Linked DNA regions of Caldalkalibacillus thermarum. The protein of the gene in region 2 binds, or shares a complex with, the protein of the main gene of each other region. Links are inferred from orthologs where the notes say so. Each region holds a gene or a part of one and is shown on either strand. Other genes may lie near its edges.

Region 1 (9,876 bases), on a different replicon or contig from region 2:
TGACCAACTGACGATAATAAGGCGTATCCTGGGCAATGTTTTGCCCAAAAATGCAAATTTCTCCTTTGGTGGGGCGGATCAATCCCCCCAAGAGACGGGTCAGTGTTGTTTTGCCAGTTCCCGGAGCACCCACGATGCCACACACATATCCTTGAGGAACCTGCAGATTAATGTTCCGCAGCACAAACCGCCCGGAACGATACCGCTTGGATACATTTTTTATCACAAGACATGGCTGTTCGGACACGGTCAGTTTTCTCCCTCCCGCAATGAATAAAAAGGATCGGCATAACAACCAGTGAAAAAAACATCATGCTTCAAAACTCCCAACAGAATAACCAGAAACAACGCTTTGGCCAACCATCAATATTATACGTCTCTTCGTGTATAGAGGAAAGATTAAAAGCACCCCAAAGATGATCTTCTTAGAGCGGCGATTGCCAAGGTGAAGCATGCATGGAATGAAAGCGAAAAAAATTGGACAATATAAGGTCAAACCAAGTTAGGAGAGGAATTGAATGATGAAAGCAAATGAAAATCGAAAAACCCCTTCCATAGATTCATTGGAGCAAAAGCAAAAAAAGGCCCAGCCGTCAGAAAAAGTGAATCTGACCGACAAAAAATTATCGGGATCAGACCGACCTTCCACTTAGATCCCATCTGTTACCCCTTATAACGATAAAACGGCTGCCATCATTAGGCAGCCGCCCGTTTGTACGGTAAGTTTCCAGTCAATTAAGCGTTGTTGTCTTCTTCCTCTTCTTCTAACTCAGCATCAGTTTCTTCAGCGTCCTCTTCAACGTCCTCTTCTACTTCTGCGTCAGCATCTTCTACTTCATCTGTTGTATCTTCTAAGTTGGTGTTGGTGTCTTCAACACCAGGTTGTTCGGCAGGCTCATCTGCATCTTGGGAGCTACAGCCAACCAAAGCAGCTCCAAGTGCCAGAGTCAAAACCAAGGTGAGCAGCAAAGATTTGTTCAGTTTTTTCATGCTCAATACCCCCTGTTCATTTTAATTTTTTATTGGATTACGCACATATCATTCGGGGGGTGGCCCTGTTTTAAGGGGGGTATGCGCTAAAAAATGTGACTTTTTTCCTATATTTAACTATTTATCTTAACTGAAGGTGAGTTGCCGGTTTAATCCATCACAATCAGCAAATCGCCTGCGGAAATACTTTCACCCTCACGAATCACAATCCGCCCGATTTTACCGTCCCGTGGGGCTTGAATCGTCGTTTCCATCTTCATCGCTTCAGTGACCATGAGATGTTCCCCTTTTTTCACCTCTTCTCCTTCTTTAACCAACACTTTCACCACGGTACCTGGCATGGTGGCGGCAATATGGTTCGGATTGGCCGGATCGGCCTTTTCTTTTGTCACCACTTCTTTTTCGGCTGACTCATCCACCACCCGGATTTCACGGGGCTGACCATTTAATTCAAAATAAATGGTTCTTGTTCCGTCTGCCTGAACCTCTCCCACAGAGACAAGGGAGACAATTAACGTTTTTCCTTGTTCGATTTCAACCGCCACTTCTTCTCCAAGGCGCAATCCGTAGAAGAAGGTTGGCGTATCCAGAACCGAGACATCCCCATACTGCTGGCGGTGCCGTTCAAACTCCTCAAAAACTTGAGGGTAAAGGACATAGGACAGGACCTCTTCCTTGCTGAAGGAACGCTCAAATTTTTCCTCCAGTTCGCGCTGTACCTGCTCAAAATCGATAGGATCCAGCAGTTCACCGGGCCGGCAGGTAATCGGTTCTTTTCCCTTAAGAATCACTTGTTGCAAACGCTTCGGGAAACCCTGATAGGGCTGGCCCAGGTAACCTTGGAAGAACTGAACCACTGAATCAGGAAAGTCAATGGACTCGCCCCGTTCAAGCACATCCTCTTCGGTTAAGTTGTTCTGGACCATGAACAGGGCCATGTCGCCCACCACCTTGGAAGAAGGGGTCACCTTGACAATATCTCCAAAAAGCATATTGACCCGGCTGTACATCTCTTTCACTTCTTCCCAGCGGTCCGCCAGTCCGACAGCTTTAGCCTGCTGTTGGAGGTTGGTGTATTGGCCACCGGGCATTTCATGCTGGTAAACTTCCGTGCTGGTGGACAAAAGACCGGCGTCAAACCCTTGATAGTAACGGCGCACATCTTCCCAATAGCGGCTCAATTTCTCCAAGTTGGCCAAATCCACTTCAGTGTCCCGGTCTTGACCCTTTAAGGCAGCCACCAATGCGTTCATGCTGGGCTGGGAAGTCAGGCCTGACATGGAGCTGATGGCACAATCAACAATATCTACCCCGGCTTCCGCCGCTTTAAGGTACATGGCCACGCCGTTCCCGCTCGTGTCATGGGTATGCAGGTGAATGGGGATATCAACGGCCTCTTTTAATGCTGAAATCAGATCATAAGCGGCATAGGGTTTTAACAAACCAGCCATGTCTTTAATACCCAAAATGTGGGCCCCCGCTTTTTCCAGCTCCTTGGCCAGATTGACATAATATTTCAGATCATACTTACTCCGCGACGGATCATGAATGTCACCGGTGTAACAAATGCTCGCTTCGGCAATTTTTCCGTTTTCTCTGACAGCCTCGATGGCCAGCCTCATCCCTTCCAGCCAGTTCAAGCTGTCAAAAATACGGAATACATCAATGCCGTTTTCAGCGGATGCCTTGACAAATTCCTTAATGACGTTATCCGGATAATTGGTGTAACCTACCGCATTGGCTCCGCGCAACAGCATCTGAAACAGCACATTGGGCACTTTTTCCCGCAACCGCCTCAATCTCTCCCACGGGTCTTCCTTCAAAAAACGCATGCTGACATCAAAGGTGGCTCCTCCCCACATTTCCAGCGAGAATAGATTGGAGACCAATTTACCCGTTGCTTCCGCCACGCGCAGCATGTCATAGGTCCGGAAACGGGTGGCATACAGAGATTGATGGGCATCCCTGAAGGTGGTGTCGGTCAAAAGCAAACGTTTCTGATCCTTAATCCAGTTGACCAGTCCTTCTGGCCCTTGTTGATCCAAAATCTGTTTGGTCCCCTCAGGATAAGGATCTTTGTATGACGTCACCGGAACGCGGGGGTTAGGAAAGTTCGGTTTTTTCTCCACTTTTTCCAGCCCTGGAAAACCGTTGACAATGGTTTCCCCAATATATTGCAACAGTTTCGTTCCCCGGTCCCGGCGTTCCGGGAAGACAAATAATTCAGGGGTGTTGTCCACAAAAGAAGTGTCATACTCCCCTCGCAGGAATGCTTCATGTTGTACCACGTTTTCCAGGAAAGGAATATTGGTTTTGACACCGCGGATGCGAAATTCTTTCAAGTTTCGCAACATTTTGCTGGCCGCTTGTTCGTAAGTGATCGCCCAGGTTGAGATTTTAACCAGCAATGAATCGTAATGGGGAGAAATAACAGCTCCTGGAAAACCGTTCCCCGCATCCAGGCGTGTGCCAAAGCCCCCGGCCGTTCGGTAAGCTAAGAGCTTCCCGGTATCGGGCATAAAGTTGTTAGCCGGATCTTCTGTGGTGACACGGCATTGAATGGCATAACCCCTGTAACTAATGTCTTCCTGCCGGGGAATATTAAGGGGTTCATCGTGCAGTGAATAACCGGTAGCAATCATAATTTGGGATTGAACGATATCTATACCGGTAATCAATTCTGTAATCGTATGTTCAACCTGCACCCGCGGATTCACTTCAATAAAGTAAAATTGGCCGTCTTTGTCCACCAGGAATTCAACGGTTCCAGCATTCACATAATTTACATTTTTCATCAAACGAACGGCTGCCTCACAAATTTCCTGCCTCAAACGCTCATCCAGTGCCACGCTGGGAGCGACTTCAACCAGCTTTTGATAACGCCGTTGGACGGAGCAGTCCCGCTCAAACAGATGCACAATATGGCCCTGTGCATCACCCAAAATTTGAACTTCAATATGCTTGGGACGTTCAATATATTTTTCCAAATAAACATCCCCACTACCGAACGAGGCACGCGCTTCGGAGCGGGCACGATTGAACGCCTCTTCCACCTCTTCCCGGCTGTTGACAATGCGCATGCCGCGTCCGCCCCCTCCGGAGGCAGCCTTAATAATAAAGGGATAGCCATGTTCCTTGGCAAAAAGCAAGACTTCTTGCAACGATGAAACCGGTTCCTCCGTGCCGGGAATCACAGGCAATCCGGCTTCAATAGCCTGTTTTCTGGCCTGGACCTTATCGCCAAAGATCTGAATATGCTCCGGTTTCGGACCGATGAAAACGATCCCCTCTTCCTCGCAGCGGCGGGCAAACGTGGCATTTTCGGACAAGAAGCCATATCCAGGATGGATGGCATCCACATCATGACGTTTTGCTATTTCAATAATGCCTTCAATGTCTAGATAGGCTTCAATGGGACCTTTGCCTTTACCCACCAGGTAAGCTTCATCCGCTTTAAAGCGGTGCAAGCTTGTCCGGTCTTCCTCAGAGTAAATGGCCACCGTGCGGATATTGAGCTCTGTGCAAGCCCGGAATATGCGGATCGCAATTTCCCCGCGGTTGGCCACCAAGACCTTGTTAAAGGGTCTCTGTCTGAGATGGGTTTTGTTCATGGTGACTCTCCTTTCTCCTGTTCTGTACTGCATAGCGGGATATATTAAGTAAAATCCCTGTTGAAACCAGATTAAGTAACAGGGATGATCCACCATAACTTAAAAAAGGAAGCGTTAATCCAGTGACAGGCAGCAATCCAGACACTACACCAATGTTAATCAGGGCTTGAATGCCAATCATCCCTGAAATTCCAATCCCTAACAACATACCGAAGGCGTCGGGAGCGTGAAGGGAAAGCTGAATACCCCTTAAAATCAGCACGAGGTAAGCAAGCAGGACTCCGATGACGCCTACCAGCCCCCACTCCTCAGCAACCACAGCAAAGATAAAATCGGTATGGGGTTCGGGAAGATAAAACTGTTTTTGGATGCTGTTATTAAACCCCATCCCCCATAAACCACCATTCCCAATGGCATATAAGGACTGTATCGTATGATAGCCTGTGTCCAGCGGATCCGCCCACGGATCCAGAAAGGCGGTCAGCCGTTCCAATCGGTATGGCTGGGTCACGGCAAAAATACCCACCATCAAAAAGCCCATCAACCCAAGGGCCAACATATGCCGCATTCTGGCGCCAGCACAAAACAGGATGACAAAAGTAAACAACATGAGCATAGAAGCAGTTCCCAGATCCCGTTGCAACAAAGTTAAACCAAAAAAGAGCCCGACAATCACCAACGGAGGAAGCACACCCCGTTTAAATTGGGAGATATACCCTTGTTTTTTAGAATATATGGAAGCCAAGTACATAATCAAGCCCAGCTTAACAAATTCGGATGGCTGTAAGGTTACCACCCCTAAATTGAGCCAGCGCTGAGCCCCTTTTTCTTTAAGTCCAAATCCGGGAACCAGCACAAGCACCATCATAACCAGTAAGACAAGCAAAATAACGGGCACCAGTTTCCTGTACAAACGGTAAGGGATGTTCATCGTTATGTATAACATCAACAGGCCCAAAAAAGCCCACACTAATTGTCTTTTAAGGAAATACGCACTGTCTTGGTGTTCCCAATAAGCGATATGGTGGCTGGAGCTGTAAATCATAACCAAACCAAAACCTAGCAAGATCAGCGTAACAATCAGTATGATAAAATCTGGCCGCCCCAGCTCAGAGTGTTGTTCAAGGTCTAACCGGGTTTCGCTCATGTTGTCACAACGCTCCCCTTATCTCAACCTGTGTGTTTCATGACAGGGCTATCCTGCTCAAATGATTGGTGTTAGGCTTATTTTAACATAAACAGACCGGGATGGGACAAGTTAAAATTAAGCCCAGTGATGCCGGGGTCGAAAGCATGAACCATGCGATTATGAGTGTTCTGGCGGAAAATCGCTCATGAGTTAAGACTCACTTCAGAGACTCTCCCCATAACCTCCCTGTACAACTTTAAGTATGTTATAATAAATGAGCATACGGAAAAAGAGACGGCGGGGGAATTCCCTTGTATCCAAAAGCTTATGTGGATTATCTGGTTCATTTTCATGGCAGCCGGGACTACTTTGAGTGCCATGAGGTATTGGAAGAATATTGGAAAAGCCAGCCTGACCGGGAAAAAGTATGGGTCGGGCTGATTCAGTTGGCAGTGGGACTGTATCATCATCGCCGGGGCAATTTCAATGGCGCAGCCAAAATGCTGGCCAGTGCCCGGCAGATTTTAGGCAAGGAAAAAGCAGCTGTTCAAAAACTAGGCCTGGATCCGGCGGCACTTTTAAAGCAGATCAGTGAGCGGTTAAATGATGTACAGCAGCGGAAAGCTTATACAAGCCTTAATTTGCCTATTACAGATCACCAGTTGTTGCAACACTGCCGGCAGGTTTGCCAGGAGAAAAACTTAACCTGGGGAAAAGACAGTGATCCAGACAATGCATTTCTCATCCATAAACATAAGCTTCGTGACCGCAGCGATGTGATCAGGGAACGGGAATGGCAGAAGAAGCGCAAGGCAAAGCAGCGCAAAACCTGATAAGCTTTATAGACCTCATAAGCTCACAAAAAAGGATGCCAGATTGGCACCCTTTTTTATTGCTTATCTTTATCCTACCGCCTTAATCTTCCATGGTGGACAGGTCGCCGGTTGGCAAGCCCAGCTCCCAAGCTTTCAGCACCCGGCGCATAATTTTTCCGCTGCGGGTTTTGGGCAATTTATCTCTAAACTCAATCTCACGGGGAGCCGCATGGGCAGCCAAGCCCTTTTTGACAAATTGCCGAATTTCTTCCTTCAGCTCCTCTGACGGCTCATAACCTGCTCTTAGTGAGACGAAGGCCTTAATAATCTCACCCCGGACAGGGTCAGGTTTGCCGATCACTCCTGCTTCTGCCACAGCAGGATGTTCAACAAGCTTGCTTTCCACCTCAAATGGACCAACACGTTCGCCTGATGTCATAATGACATCATCCACACGTCCCTGGAACCAGAAATAACCGTCTTCATCCTTGTATGCGGAATCACCGGAAATGTACCAGCCTTTAATGCGGAAATACTCATTATATTTCTCTTCATTTTTCCAAATCTTTCTCATCATGGACGGCCAACCGGCCTTAATAGCCAGATTGCCCATCTGATAAGGTGGCAGCGGATTGCCTTCGTCATCAATAATGTCTGCTTCAATTCCGGGGAATGGCTTGCCCATGGAACCGGGTCTGATCTCCATGCACGGATAGTTGCAAATCATCATCCCGCCTGTTTCCGTCATCCACCAGGTATCGTGAATCCGCCGTTTATACACTTGTAACCCCCAGCGGATCACCTCCGGATTAAGCGGTTCACCCACGCTTAAAATATGACGCAGGGAGGACAGGTCATAACGCTCTGCCACAGCTTCTCCCGCTCCCATTAGCATGCGGAAAGCGGTCGGTGCACTGTACCAGACTGTGACTTTATATTTTTCAATGGTGTAATACCAATCTTCTGGGCTGAAACGGCCGCCCCGGATGACATTGGTCACACCATTGAGCCAAGGGGCAAAGATGCCGTATGATGTGCCGGTCACCCAGCCCGGGTCTGCGGTACACCAATAAACATCATCTTCTTTCAAATCAAGCACCCATTTGCCGGTCTGATAGTGTTGCAGCATGGCGTAGTGTACATGCAGAACCCCTTTTGGCTTTCCAGTAGAACCGGAAGTATAGTGTAAAATAAGCGGATCTTCTTTATCCACCCAGACGATGTCAAACTCTGTGGACGCTTCAGCCATTTCCTTATGAAAATCATGGAAGGTCACTGTCGGATGATCTTGTTTAAATTGGTCAAGGTCAATGTTTTCCCCAACCAGGACAATGTGTTTCAAAGCAGGCAAATCTTTACTCGGCACACGGGGTAACAGTTCAGGTGTGGTGACCAGCGCAACAGCTTCGGCATTTTCCAGACGGTCTCTAACCGCCCCTTCCATAAAGGCCTCAAATAACGGCCCAACAATTGCCCCCAATTTGATGGCCCCAAGCAAGCTGAAATACAACTCCGGTGAACGGGGCATGAAAATAAACACCCGGTCACCTTTCTGAATACCTAATTTTTTCAGGACGTTGGCAGCCTGATTTGACTTTTCCTTCATCTCCTGGAAAGTATATTGCTCATCTCTGTTGGCATCGCTGTAGTACAGGGCTACCTTGTCTCTGCGCTTCCCTTCAGCGTGACGGTCAATGGCTTCATAAGCCATATTCACTTTACCAGTCTCATACCAGGAAAACGCTTTTTCCACATCAGACCAAGAAAATGTGCGTCTGGCTTCCTCATAATCCTGAAGGTTAAACCCCGCTCCTTGTACTTCAATCGTTTCTGTTTTCATAGCCAACACTCCTCCCCTTGTCATACTCAACATAAGATAAAAATGTTTGTCTACCATTAGAATAGACTATATGGAATGTTTTTTTAAATGCCAACATTTATCTTATTATAAAATGTAAACGCTTGCTTATTCATATATTTTATTGATTTTTTCTCAATTTTCCATACCTGCGGTCCGAAACGTGAGCACTGAAGTCTGAAATGTGTTCAAACACCGTCTAATGGTTTGCTTAAAACAAAAGTACCATTCCCTCCATTTTTCTTCTAAAGCCTTTTTGGTATAATGTGAAAGAGCAGGGGTTTGCCAAGGGAGGTGGAAAGTTGAAGATCTATAAATGTTCAGGGTTTGAATACGAAAAGGCGTTACCCACCACAATGGAAGACCAATTTAACGAATCTGAAGTGGTCTATGATCATCTTGGTGAAAAACGGACATTAACTGTCACCTATGTACGTTATTTTGATACATATGTGCAAGAAAAAGGGATTTATGATCCTGAACAGACAGGCATTCCCTTTTACCATCTGGTCGCTTTGCTGGTTTTAATGAAGCATCACGGTTTTGTCAATGCCCAGCGCTTGTACTTTAACGATACCAAAAAGTTCCTCAACGCCTTTAACCAGGAGGATATTGAAGAGGCGGTCTCCATTTACCGCTCCCTGCAACAATCCGAACCATTAGCAGAAGCAAACCATTCGGAAACCATGTCTTGAACCAAGGCATGGTCTTTTTATGCTTCTGGAGGAAAAAGAATCTAGCCTATGCTCGCACATGGAGTCTAACAAACATTGGCATACTATGAACTGACACAGGAGGTGAAAGCATGGCTAAACGCAATCATGATCCTGATCACGAAGGGCGTGACCGCTATTTTGTGGATATTGACCGGATGATTAATGAGGGCCTGGGTGGCGGACAAGTGACGTTGGACAACGGATTAATTGAAGAAGCTCGGGAGTTATCGGAAGAAGTTAACCGCACTTCCCCCACAAAACAAGAAGAGAGATAGCCGGCAGAGCTACCTCTCTTTTTGTTTCGTGATTTTTAAGCAGGCTGTAAAACGGCCTTAATGCGCTCAAAAGCCCAATCCAATTCTTCTTCTTTGATAATGAGCGGCGGAGCCAGGCGGATGGTATGTTCATGGGTTTCTTTGCACAAGAGCCCTTGTTCCTTTAGGGCTTCGCAATAGGGACGGGCCGGCTCGGTCAGTTCGATGCCAATGAACAATCCCTTGCCACGGATTTCTTTGATCTTTGGATTACGGAGTTCCTGTAATTTGGACATCAAATACGCTCCCAACTTTAATGAACGGTCAACAAGATTTTCTTCTTCAATCACTTCCAAAGCCGCAATGGCACAAGCACAGCCAAGGGGATTGCCTCCAAATGTAGAACCATGGGAACCAGGGTCAAACACACCTAGCACATCCCGGTCAGCACTGACGGCAGAGATGGGGAACACGCCCCCTCCTAGTGCCTTGCCCAGAATATA
Region 2 (7,693 bases):
ATCATATCCCGCGCGATTTTAAACCGTTCTCCAACCGTCCCCAACTGGCGGATCAACTGCTTTTGTATTTCTTTTTTTGGTGTGCCATCCACCGTGAAGAAGTGGCTGGCTGCCCTGTTCAGCATAGGGATATACTGTTCAAAGTATTGCGGGAAACGTTCAAAGTGACGGGTGGTATCTTTGTACTTTTTCAAGTCCTGTCCAACATAGCTGTTTAACAGATTAACACGGTAACTGTCCAGAACATTCTCCGAAAAATCATTCAGCTCTTTGGCCGTCATGATGGCCTCGGCAGCCAGTACTCCGGAAGTCATGGCCAGGTTGGATCCCTCCCGGTGGATGGAATTGACCAGCTGGGCCGCATCTCCCACGACCAGCACCCCATGACCCACCAGTTTGGGCATGGAACGCCAGCCTCCTTCTGGAATGAGGTGTGCCAGATATTCCTGAGGCTCACTGCCAGCGATCAAGGGCTGAATCAGGGGATGCTGTTTCAGCCGTTCCAACAGTTCGTACGGTTTCAGCTTATGTTTGATCAAACCAGACAATAAGGCACCAACGCCAACATTGATGCTGTCCTTGTTGGTGTAGACAAAACCGGTGCCCAAAATGCCCTGGGTGGCATCTCCAAAAATCTCAATGGTACAACCCTGGTTCGGCTCCAGATTAAAACGTGCTTCAATGGCAGCCTTGTCCAGTTTAAGCACTTCCATGGTAGCTAAAGCCACTTCATCAGGTTGCCATTCCTTATGAAATCCCAATGATTTGGCTAACAGAGAGTTCACACCGTCAGCCAACACAACTACATCGGCGTAAACATCTCCATCAGGACGGTCGGTACGCACGCCAACCACCCGTCCGTCTTGGACAATACATTCCTTGACCACTGTTTCGTTAACGAGCAAGGCCCCGGCTTCAACTGCTTTCTGGGCAAACCATTGATCAAACTTGGCCCTGAGCACCGTAAAACAGTTGTACGGCTCCCTGGCCCATTCCAAACCCTTATAGCTGAATGTGACAGCCGATTCCCGATCCAGCAGCATAAAGCGCTGCTCCACCACCGGCCTCTCCAGCGGAGCCTCCTTGTAAAAACCCGGGATGATGTCGTCCAGCATTTTGCGGTACAACACACCACCCATGACATTTTTGGCTCCAGGATATTCCCCCCGCTCAATGATCAACACATCCAATCCTGCTTTGGCCAGCGTATAGGCACAAGACACACCAGCAGGTCCGGCTCCCACAATGATACAATCAAATTTTTCAGGCATGTTGAACCTCCTCTCTGTAGAGAGCCTCTTTAAAGGCTGCAATCAACGCCGGTACGACCTCGAAAGCATCACCGACAATGCCGTAATGGCAGGTTTGAAAGATGGGCGCGTTGGGATCATTATTGATAGCAATGATCAATTCTGAGTTTTGCATGCCCACCACATGCTGAATGGCACCTGAAATGCCGATAGCAAAGTAGATTTTTGGGGTGACGGTCACCCCGGTCTGCCCAATTTGGTGGTGATGATCAATCCACCCCGCCTCTACAGCATCCCGGCTGGCGCCGACCGAAGCACCCAACACCTCGGCTAACTTATAGCAAAGCTGAAAGCCTTCAGCATCCTTCAAGCCTTTGCCTCCGGCGACAATAATATCCGCTTCGTCCAGGCGGGGCCGCTTGGTTGTCTCTCTGACCACTTCCAGTACTTTGGTCCGCACCTCATCTTCTGTTAAGGTGATTTGCTCCTCAACCACTTGGCCCCGTCTGCCCGGTTCAGGAGCAAGGGCTTTCATCACTTTGGGACGCACCGTGGCCATTTGGGGCCGATGCTTTTTGCATAAAATCGTGGCCATAATGTTGCCCCCAAAGGCCGGACGGCTGGCTTCAAGCAAGCCAGTCTCCGGATCAACATCCAACATGGTGCAGTCAGCCGTCAATCCCGTGGCCAGATCAGTGGCCACAGCACTGGCCAGATCTTTCCCTGTTGAGGTGGCCCCGTACAGCATGATTTCAGGCTTATATTTGCGACAGGCCTCCACCACGGCGTGCATGTACGGTTCGGTGCGGTACTGGCTGAAGATGGGAGCATCATAGACATAAACCTTGTCAGCACCATACTGAAACAGTGTATTTGTTAAGTCTTTCACATTGTGGCCGATTAAAATACCGGCCAGCTCCACTCCCCGTTTGTCAGCCAAAGCCCGCCCGGCACCGAGGAGCTCCAAGGAAACGGGAGCCACCTCACGATCACGCTGTTCTATAAACACCCAGACGCCTTTAAACTCATCCAGATTCATCGGACTCCCTCCCGTTCAGTGAACAACTCTCTTTTTTGCAGGACAATATCTAGCAGTTGCTGCACCTGCTCCTGTATGTCCCCCTCCAACAGGGTGCCTCCTTGAGGTTTTTCAGGGGTCCATATTTTACCAACCACCGTTGGCGATCCCTTTAAGCCCAGTTGTTTGCGGTCCACATCCTCCAAATCATCCACAGACCAGATTTGAGGCTGGTAACGGGCCGCCTTGATCATGTTGGGCAACGGGGCATAGGAGAGGTCGTTAATCTCTTTTTCAACTGCACACAGGCAAGGCAGGCAAGACTGAACCACTTCATAGCCATCCTCCAGCTTGCGGTGCACGATGATATACCGGTCTTTAAGGTTAAGCTCTGCAATCTTTTTCACCGCTGTTAAGGGTGGAATGTCCAGCCGGCGGGCAATGCCCGGACCCACCTGACCGGTATCACCGTCAATGCTCATCTTGCCGCATAAAATCAAGTCAATCGGTTTAATTGTGGAGATTTTCTCTAATGCCTTGCTCAAAGCATAACTGGTCGCCAGGGTATCCGCTCCGGCGAAGGCCCGGTCGGAAATCATGTAACCGTCATCGGCACCGATTTCAATACACTTTTTGATCGCTTTCACCGCAGGGGGCGGTCCCATGGTCAGGACAGAAACAGTTCCCCCATAACGCTGCTTCAGGCGGACTGCTTCTTCCACCGCATGGGCATCATACGGATTCAAAATGGCAGGTGCACTGGCCCGGTCTATGGTTTTGGTTTTGGGATTCATTTTAATCACTTTGGTATCCGGCACCTGCTTGATACAAACGACAATGTGCATCTCTTATCACGCTCCTCTCCTCATCTGGGCACATTTCCCGGCCATCTTCTTCAAGCCTGGCATAGACAGCCAAGGCTGAGACAAGCTTGCTCCTTGTTCATCTTAACAAAGCAGCACTCAGTTGCCTGTGATATAAATCACGAATAATTTCAAAAATAAAAAATCGACAATTCTGAGAACATGACAGCCAAGGTGACAAATATAACTGCTTGGCGGGATCCTCCCTGCTAAATTGGAAACAGAACAGCCTAATGAAAAACAGGCATCTGTTTACGACAAAAGCCAAAGGAGGGGGAAATCGTGCTTCAGGTAGGGGACGTGGTCAGATTTAGAATAGATGGCACACTGGGTGTGGTGATCAAAGTGCATGAGAAGGATTGTTATGTATTGTGGGAAGATGGTTTCAGCAGCCTGGAGCTTTACGATGAACTGATAAAGGATGAATATTGGACAGCCAGACAACGGATCGACCCCCGGCATCCATGTGCACCATGATCAAGAACAGGGGAAAAACATTCCCCTGCATCGTTTATTACATCTGTTTTATTTATTTTTATGAAATCACTTTTTAGGTGGTTTTGGGCTAGTGTGGTCCCACTTGCTGGCGCAAGTAGGATAAGGCTTGCTTAAGCATGAGCCGGTTCTTCTCCTCAATCTCCTTCTGACGGGGGATAACAGGCAGCACCTCTTCCTCATCCAGCCATAAAGCAGGCACCGGGCCATTAACATGAGCCCTGACAGCAGACAGCCAAGATTCAGGCAATGGCCCTTGCTTGACTGGCACATCGTTCATGACCATCCACAACAATCCCCAAGCACGGGGTACAACACGGTAGATGTCATACCCCCCGCCACCAACGGCCAGCCATTTTCCTCCCGTATAGGTTTCGGCTGCCTGCTTGATCAACTCAGGCATACGGACATAGATCGACATGGACCCTGCCAAATGGGTCAGCGGATCATAAAAATGGGCATCACAGCCGTGCTGGCTGATAATGATATCCGGCTTAAAAAACTGAAGCACGGCTTCTAAACCCCTTTCAAAACAATCCAGCCAGGACGCGTCCTGAGTAAAGGCATCGACCGGCAAGTTTAAGCAATAACCATACCCTTCGCCAATGCCCTTTTCGTTGACATGACCCGTACCAGGATATAAGTAGCGGCCCGTTTCGTGAATGGAAAAGGTAAACACATGAGGATCATGGTAAAAGATCCACTGCACCCCATCGCCATGATGGGCATCGGTGTCAATATACAGCACCTTCATGTCATATTGCCTGCGCACATACTCAATAGCCACGGCACAGTCATTATAGATGCAAAATCCAGAGGCCTTTCCCCGCTGGGCATGATGCAATCCCCCGGCCAGATTGAGGACGCGTTTGGTACGGCCTTGGGCGATCAACTCCGCCCCCAGCAAGGTTCCGCCCACCGCCAATACTGCTTGCCGGTGCATGTCAGGAAAAAGAGGGGTATCTTCAGTTCCTAAGCCGAAAGGATGGAATTCGGGATGCTCCTGTCCGGGAGAAGACTGCCCTGACACTTGACTCGCCTTTTTAACCGCTTCAATATACTCCCTGTCGTGGACAAGCAAGAGCTCCTCATCGGTGGCCATGCGGGGAGCACGCACCTGGTCCGGGATTAAAAATCCACAACATTCCAGCAATTGTTTGGTTAAAGCGATCCGCTTCTGGTTGAAAGGATGCTCATCATGAAAAAAATAGTTGAGCACCGCTTCGCTGTAAATGAAGATAGGCTTAGAGGTTGGCCGACCCATCATTGTTTTGCTCCTTTGCTTTCATTCTTTGCTGAGTTTTTTCCTGTGCGTTGTGCTTCACGTCCAGCTTTTCCGGCCAGATCACCCGGAAACCATGCTGTTCAATCCGTTCAATGATGGGGCGGGGATCGATAGTCTCTACCCTGAAACTAAGATTTTTCTTGCCTTTTTTCTTGCTGGGGTAAACATACACATTGGAAATATTGACATGACACTCTTTAATAATCTGGGCTACATCGGCCAGACGCCCAGTGGTATCGTCCACCTCGATTTTAAGATATGAACTGGGCCGGTCTACACCCATCAATTCTACCAGGGAATGGAGAATATCGGATTCCGTGACGATGCCCACCAGTTTCCCCTGGCTGACAACTGGCAAACAGCCGATTTTGGCTGTATACAGCGTTAACGCTGCTTCTTCAATAAAATCTAAAGGATGAATGGTGATCACATCTTTTTTCATGACGGATGAAACCGGATGTTGATATATGTCGTCCACTTCAACTTCTTTGTGGATCACAGAAGGAAGGGCGTCCCGCAAATCCCGGTCAGAAATAATCCCCACCAGCGTCTCCCCCTCGACCACCGGGAGATGGCGTATGCGGTGTTCCTGACACAAACGCCTGGCTTCCCTAATGGTTGTGCTTGGAGAGACAGTGATCACCTTCCGTTTCATCACCTCTTCTATTTGCATCTCCTATGCCTCCTTGTGTTTAAACAACGGTTAAAAAACGACGCCCATTTGGCATGGTCATACTTACGTGCCTAATACATAAACCGGCGTTTAAAGCGCATGCGGTCAAACTTTTCAATGGAGCTCATGGGGACACGTTTACCAATCCGGGCCATTAAGCAATTGGCAGGATGGGAACATATCTCGGGGTCGTCGGTGGCAAACCAGGTCAGCCCCACACTGCCCATCACCTTCTCCATCACTTTGCGGTACTCCCACACAGACAAACCTGTTCCCTTTAAATCCCAGTGCCAGTAATACTCCGTACTGATGACAATATAATCTTCCATGGCGTCATCCCGGAAGGCCACTTGCAGCATACGTTTGGCCAGCCCGATGTTACGGTAAGGAGGGGCAACCTCAATGGCCCCCAATTCCAGCAAATCTTCCATCTTTTCTTCCGACCATCTTTCAAGTGGATCGGGGTACAAAAACGTAACATAAGCCACAATCATATGGCCATCCAGGGAAACAATAATGCGGGCCTCGGGCAATTGGGCAATCGACAGCAAGGCTTTATACTGCTGTTCAGGCGGCCTGAAAGCCGTTAAACCTTCATGAAAATCATAACCCTTAAGCTCTTCATGCGTAACCGGCCCTTGAATGTTAATTGTCCGCCCCTCAAACTCAGTGGTATCACGATAAAAAGTTTTGGTATGCTCCACCATAAATTCCTCCCGATGAGGATTGTTTTCCCTCTATTATCTCATGTCTCTTAGCTATCTAAAACTTTAAAGGCCCGCTTCGCTTGTTACAGTGATATCTGTCACTGATTCAGGCCGTTCCTTGAACAAATTGTGACAGCAGTCACACCCAACTTTCTAGGGAGCTATGGACGGCAACGCTTCCTGAGCAAGCGGTTGACCGTCTCACGCCGCACACCGATGAACTGGCCGATTTCTTCCTGGTTGAGCACATCGGCCAGCACTAAATGGGGAAAATGACGCCTGAACCACCGTTCTGCTAGCTCAAACCGTTCCGCTGGTTTCACCGCCGTCAGCTGGTCAATCCGCTGCTGCATCATCCTTAATTTTTCCTGCAACACCAAAGCAATCTCTTTCAGGCGCTCCGGGTTTTGGTCCAGCTCGTGATACCAGCTGTCACTGGTGATGATCTCCACTTCACTATTGAGAAGGGCAACCGCGGTGCCAAAATACTCCTTTTGTGTCAACAATGAATGATGGGGAAAAATTTCCCCCGGAAGAATCAGGTTGACCAGTGTGGAGGTGCCATCCTCCTTCACACGGACAATTTTAAGCAAGCCCTCTTTAAGGTGATAAAGGGAGCCTGTGTCGCCTTGATGAAACAAAACTTGACCCGGTTTCAGTTTCATTGTTCCACTACTCCTTTGGATTTAACACCTCATAGTAACTCCTCCGCTGCGTGTCACTCCAAAATTAATGGGGTATCCTTGCTTACGTAAGAAGATACCCCATTTTTTACCGATCAAAACACTAGTTACTGAAACTGCTGTTGCAATTTCTCTTTTTCTTCCGTTGTCAACATGCGTTCAGCCATTGGAAAAAGCACGTTTTCTTCGTTGGGCTGTTGCATAAAATACATCCATCGCTTTTCTCAACGGAACATGTTCTTCCTTTAATTGCTTCAATGGCGCGGAGAGTGTCACATTCAACATGTCACCCATATTCATATGACCGCATCCAAATGGCCTTGGCGAATCTTCTTCATTCGCTCCGCTAGGCATTAGAGTATTCTCAATTGTTTCACTCAGCGTACAGGTCTGACCAAAAGGTGGAAACGTTCATCTCCTGCTGACAACCAATAACCACAGCGCTGATCATAAGCAGGCATAAATCATGATCAAACGGATATACTTCATATTGACTTAGCGGTTAAATATAAAACCAGATATAAAGATTATCATTTCCTGAAGTAGAATATATATGATAATGATTCTCAATATCTGTGATCGTACTCACAGACAAGAATAAATTTTTGGCCTAAAGTAAATCTAGACAAGAATAAATAATAGATTAAAGTCACCCATCTAAATGACGGTAGTGTAAAAAGTTCTATGAAAAACTAGAGCTAGCTACTCCGAAGGAGTAA

The links.
Region 1: the proteins of IEW48_RS02450 (region 2) and acsA are in contact, whole or in part, in a cryo-EM structure (PDB 9G7F), measured with the Bacillus subtilis proteins. The link is inferred for Caldalkalibacillus thermarum from one-to-one orthologs.

Annotation. Positions count from the first base shown.
Region 1 is NZ_BMKZ01000024.1:1,911-11,786, reverse strand. What follows is about bases 6,016-8,976. They hold acsA (acetate--CoA ligase), read right to left. Parts: upstream 8,386-8,976; coding sequence 6,646-8,385; downstream 6,016-6,645. Other genes in these bases: IEW48_RS10340 (hypothetical protein), read left to right, coding at 8,706-8,976; IEW48_RS10350 (DUF309 domain-containing protein), read left to right, coding at 6,042-6,563. Also shown: IEW48_RS10370 (ABC transporter ATP-binding protein), read right to left, coding at 1-247; IEW48_RS17435 (hypothetical protein), read left to right, coding at 519-653; IEW48_RS10365 (hypothetical protein), read right to left, coding at 736-990; pyc (pyruvate carboxylase), read right to left, coding at 1,140-4,601; putative lipid II flippase FtsW, read right to left, coding at 4,567-5,748; more of IEW48_RS10340, read left to right, coding at 8,977-9,098; IEW48_RS10335 (hypothetical protein), read left to right, coding at 9,209-9,394; IEW48_RS10330 (ornithine--oxo-acid transaminase), read right to left, coding at 9,430-9,876. UniProt on the Bacillus subtilis protein: Catalyzes the conversion of acetate into acetyl-CoA (AcCoA), an essential intermediate at the junction of anabolic and catabolic pathways. AcsA undergoes a two-step reaction.
Region 2 is NZ_BMKZ01000004.1:75-7,767, reverse strand. What follows is about bases 4,473-7,199. They hold IEW48_RS02450 (GNAT family N-acetyltransferase), read right to left. Parts: upstream 6,289-7,199; coding sequence 5,656-6,288; downstream 4,473-5,655. Other genes in these bases: IEW48_RS02445 (Crp/Fnr family transcriptional regulator), read right to left, coding at 6,453-6,956; IEW48_RS02455 (acetoin utilization AcuB family protein), read right to left, coding at 4,871-5,584; IEW48_RS02460 (acetoin utilization protein AcuC), read right to left, coding at 4,473-4,890. Outside these bases: IEW48_RS02480 (FAD-dependent oxidoreductase), read right to left, coding at 1-1,271; IEW48_RS02475 (electron transfer flavoprotein subunit alpha/FixB family protein), read right to left, coding at 1,264-2,289; IEW48_RS02470 (electron transfer flavoprotein subunit beta/FixA family protein), read right to left, coding at 2,286-3,113; IEW48_RS02465 (hypothetical protein), read left to right, coding at 3,414-3,608; more of IEW48_RS02460, read right to left, coding at 3,697-4,472. UniProt on the Bacillus subtilis protein: Part of the acuABC operon, which is possibly involved in the breakdown of acetoin and butanediol. Acts as an acetyltransferase inactivating acetyl-CoA synthetase AcsA via acetylation at a Lys residue.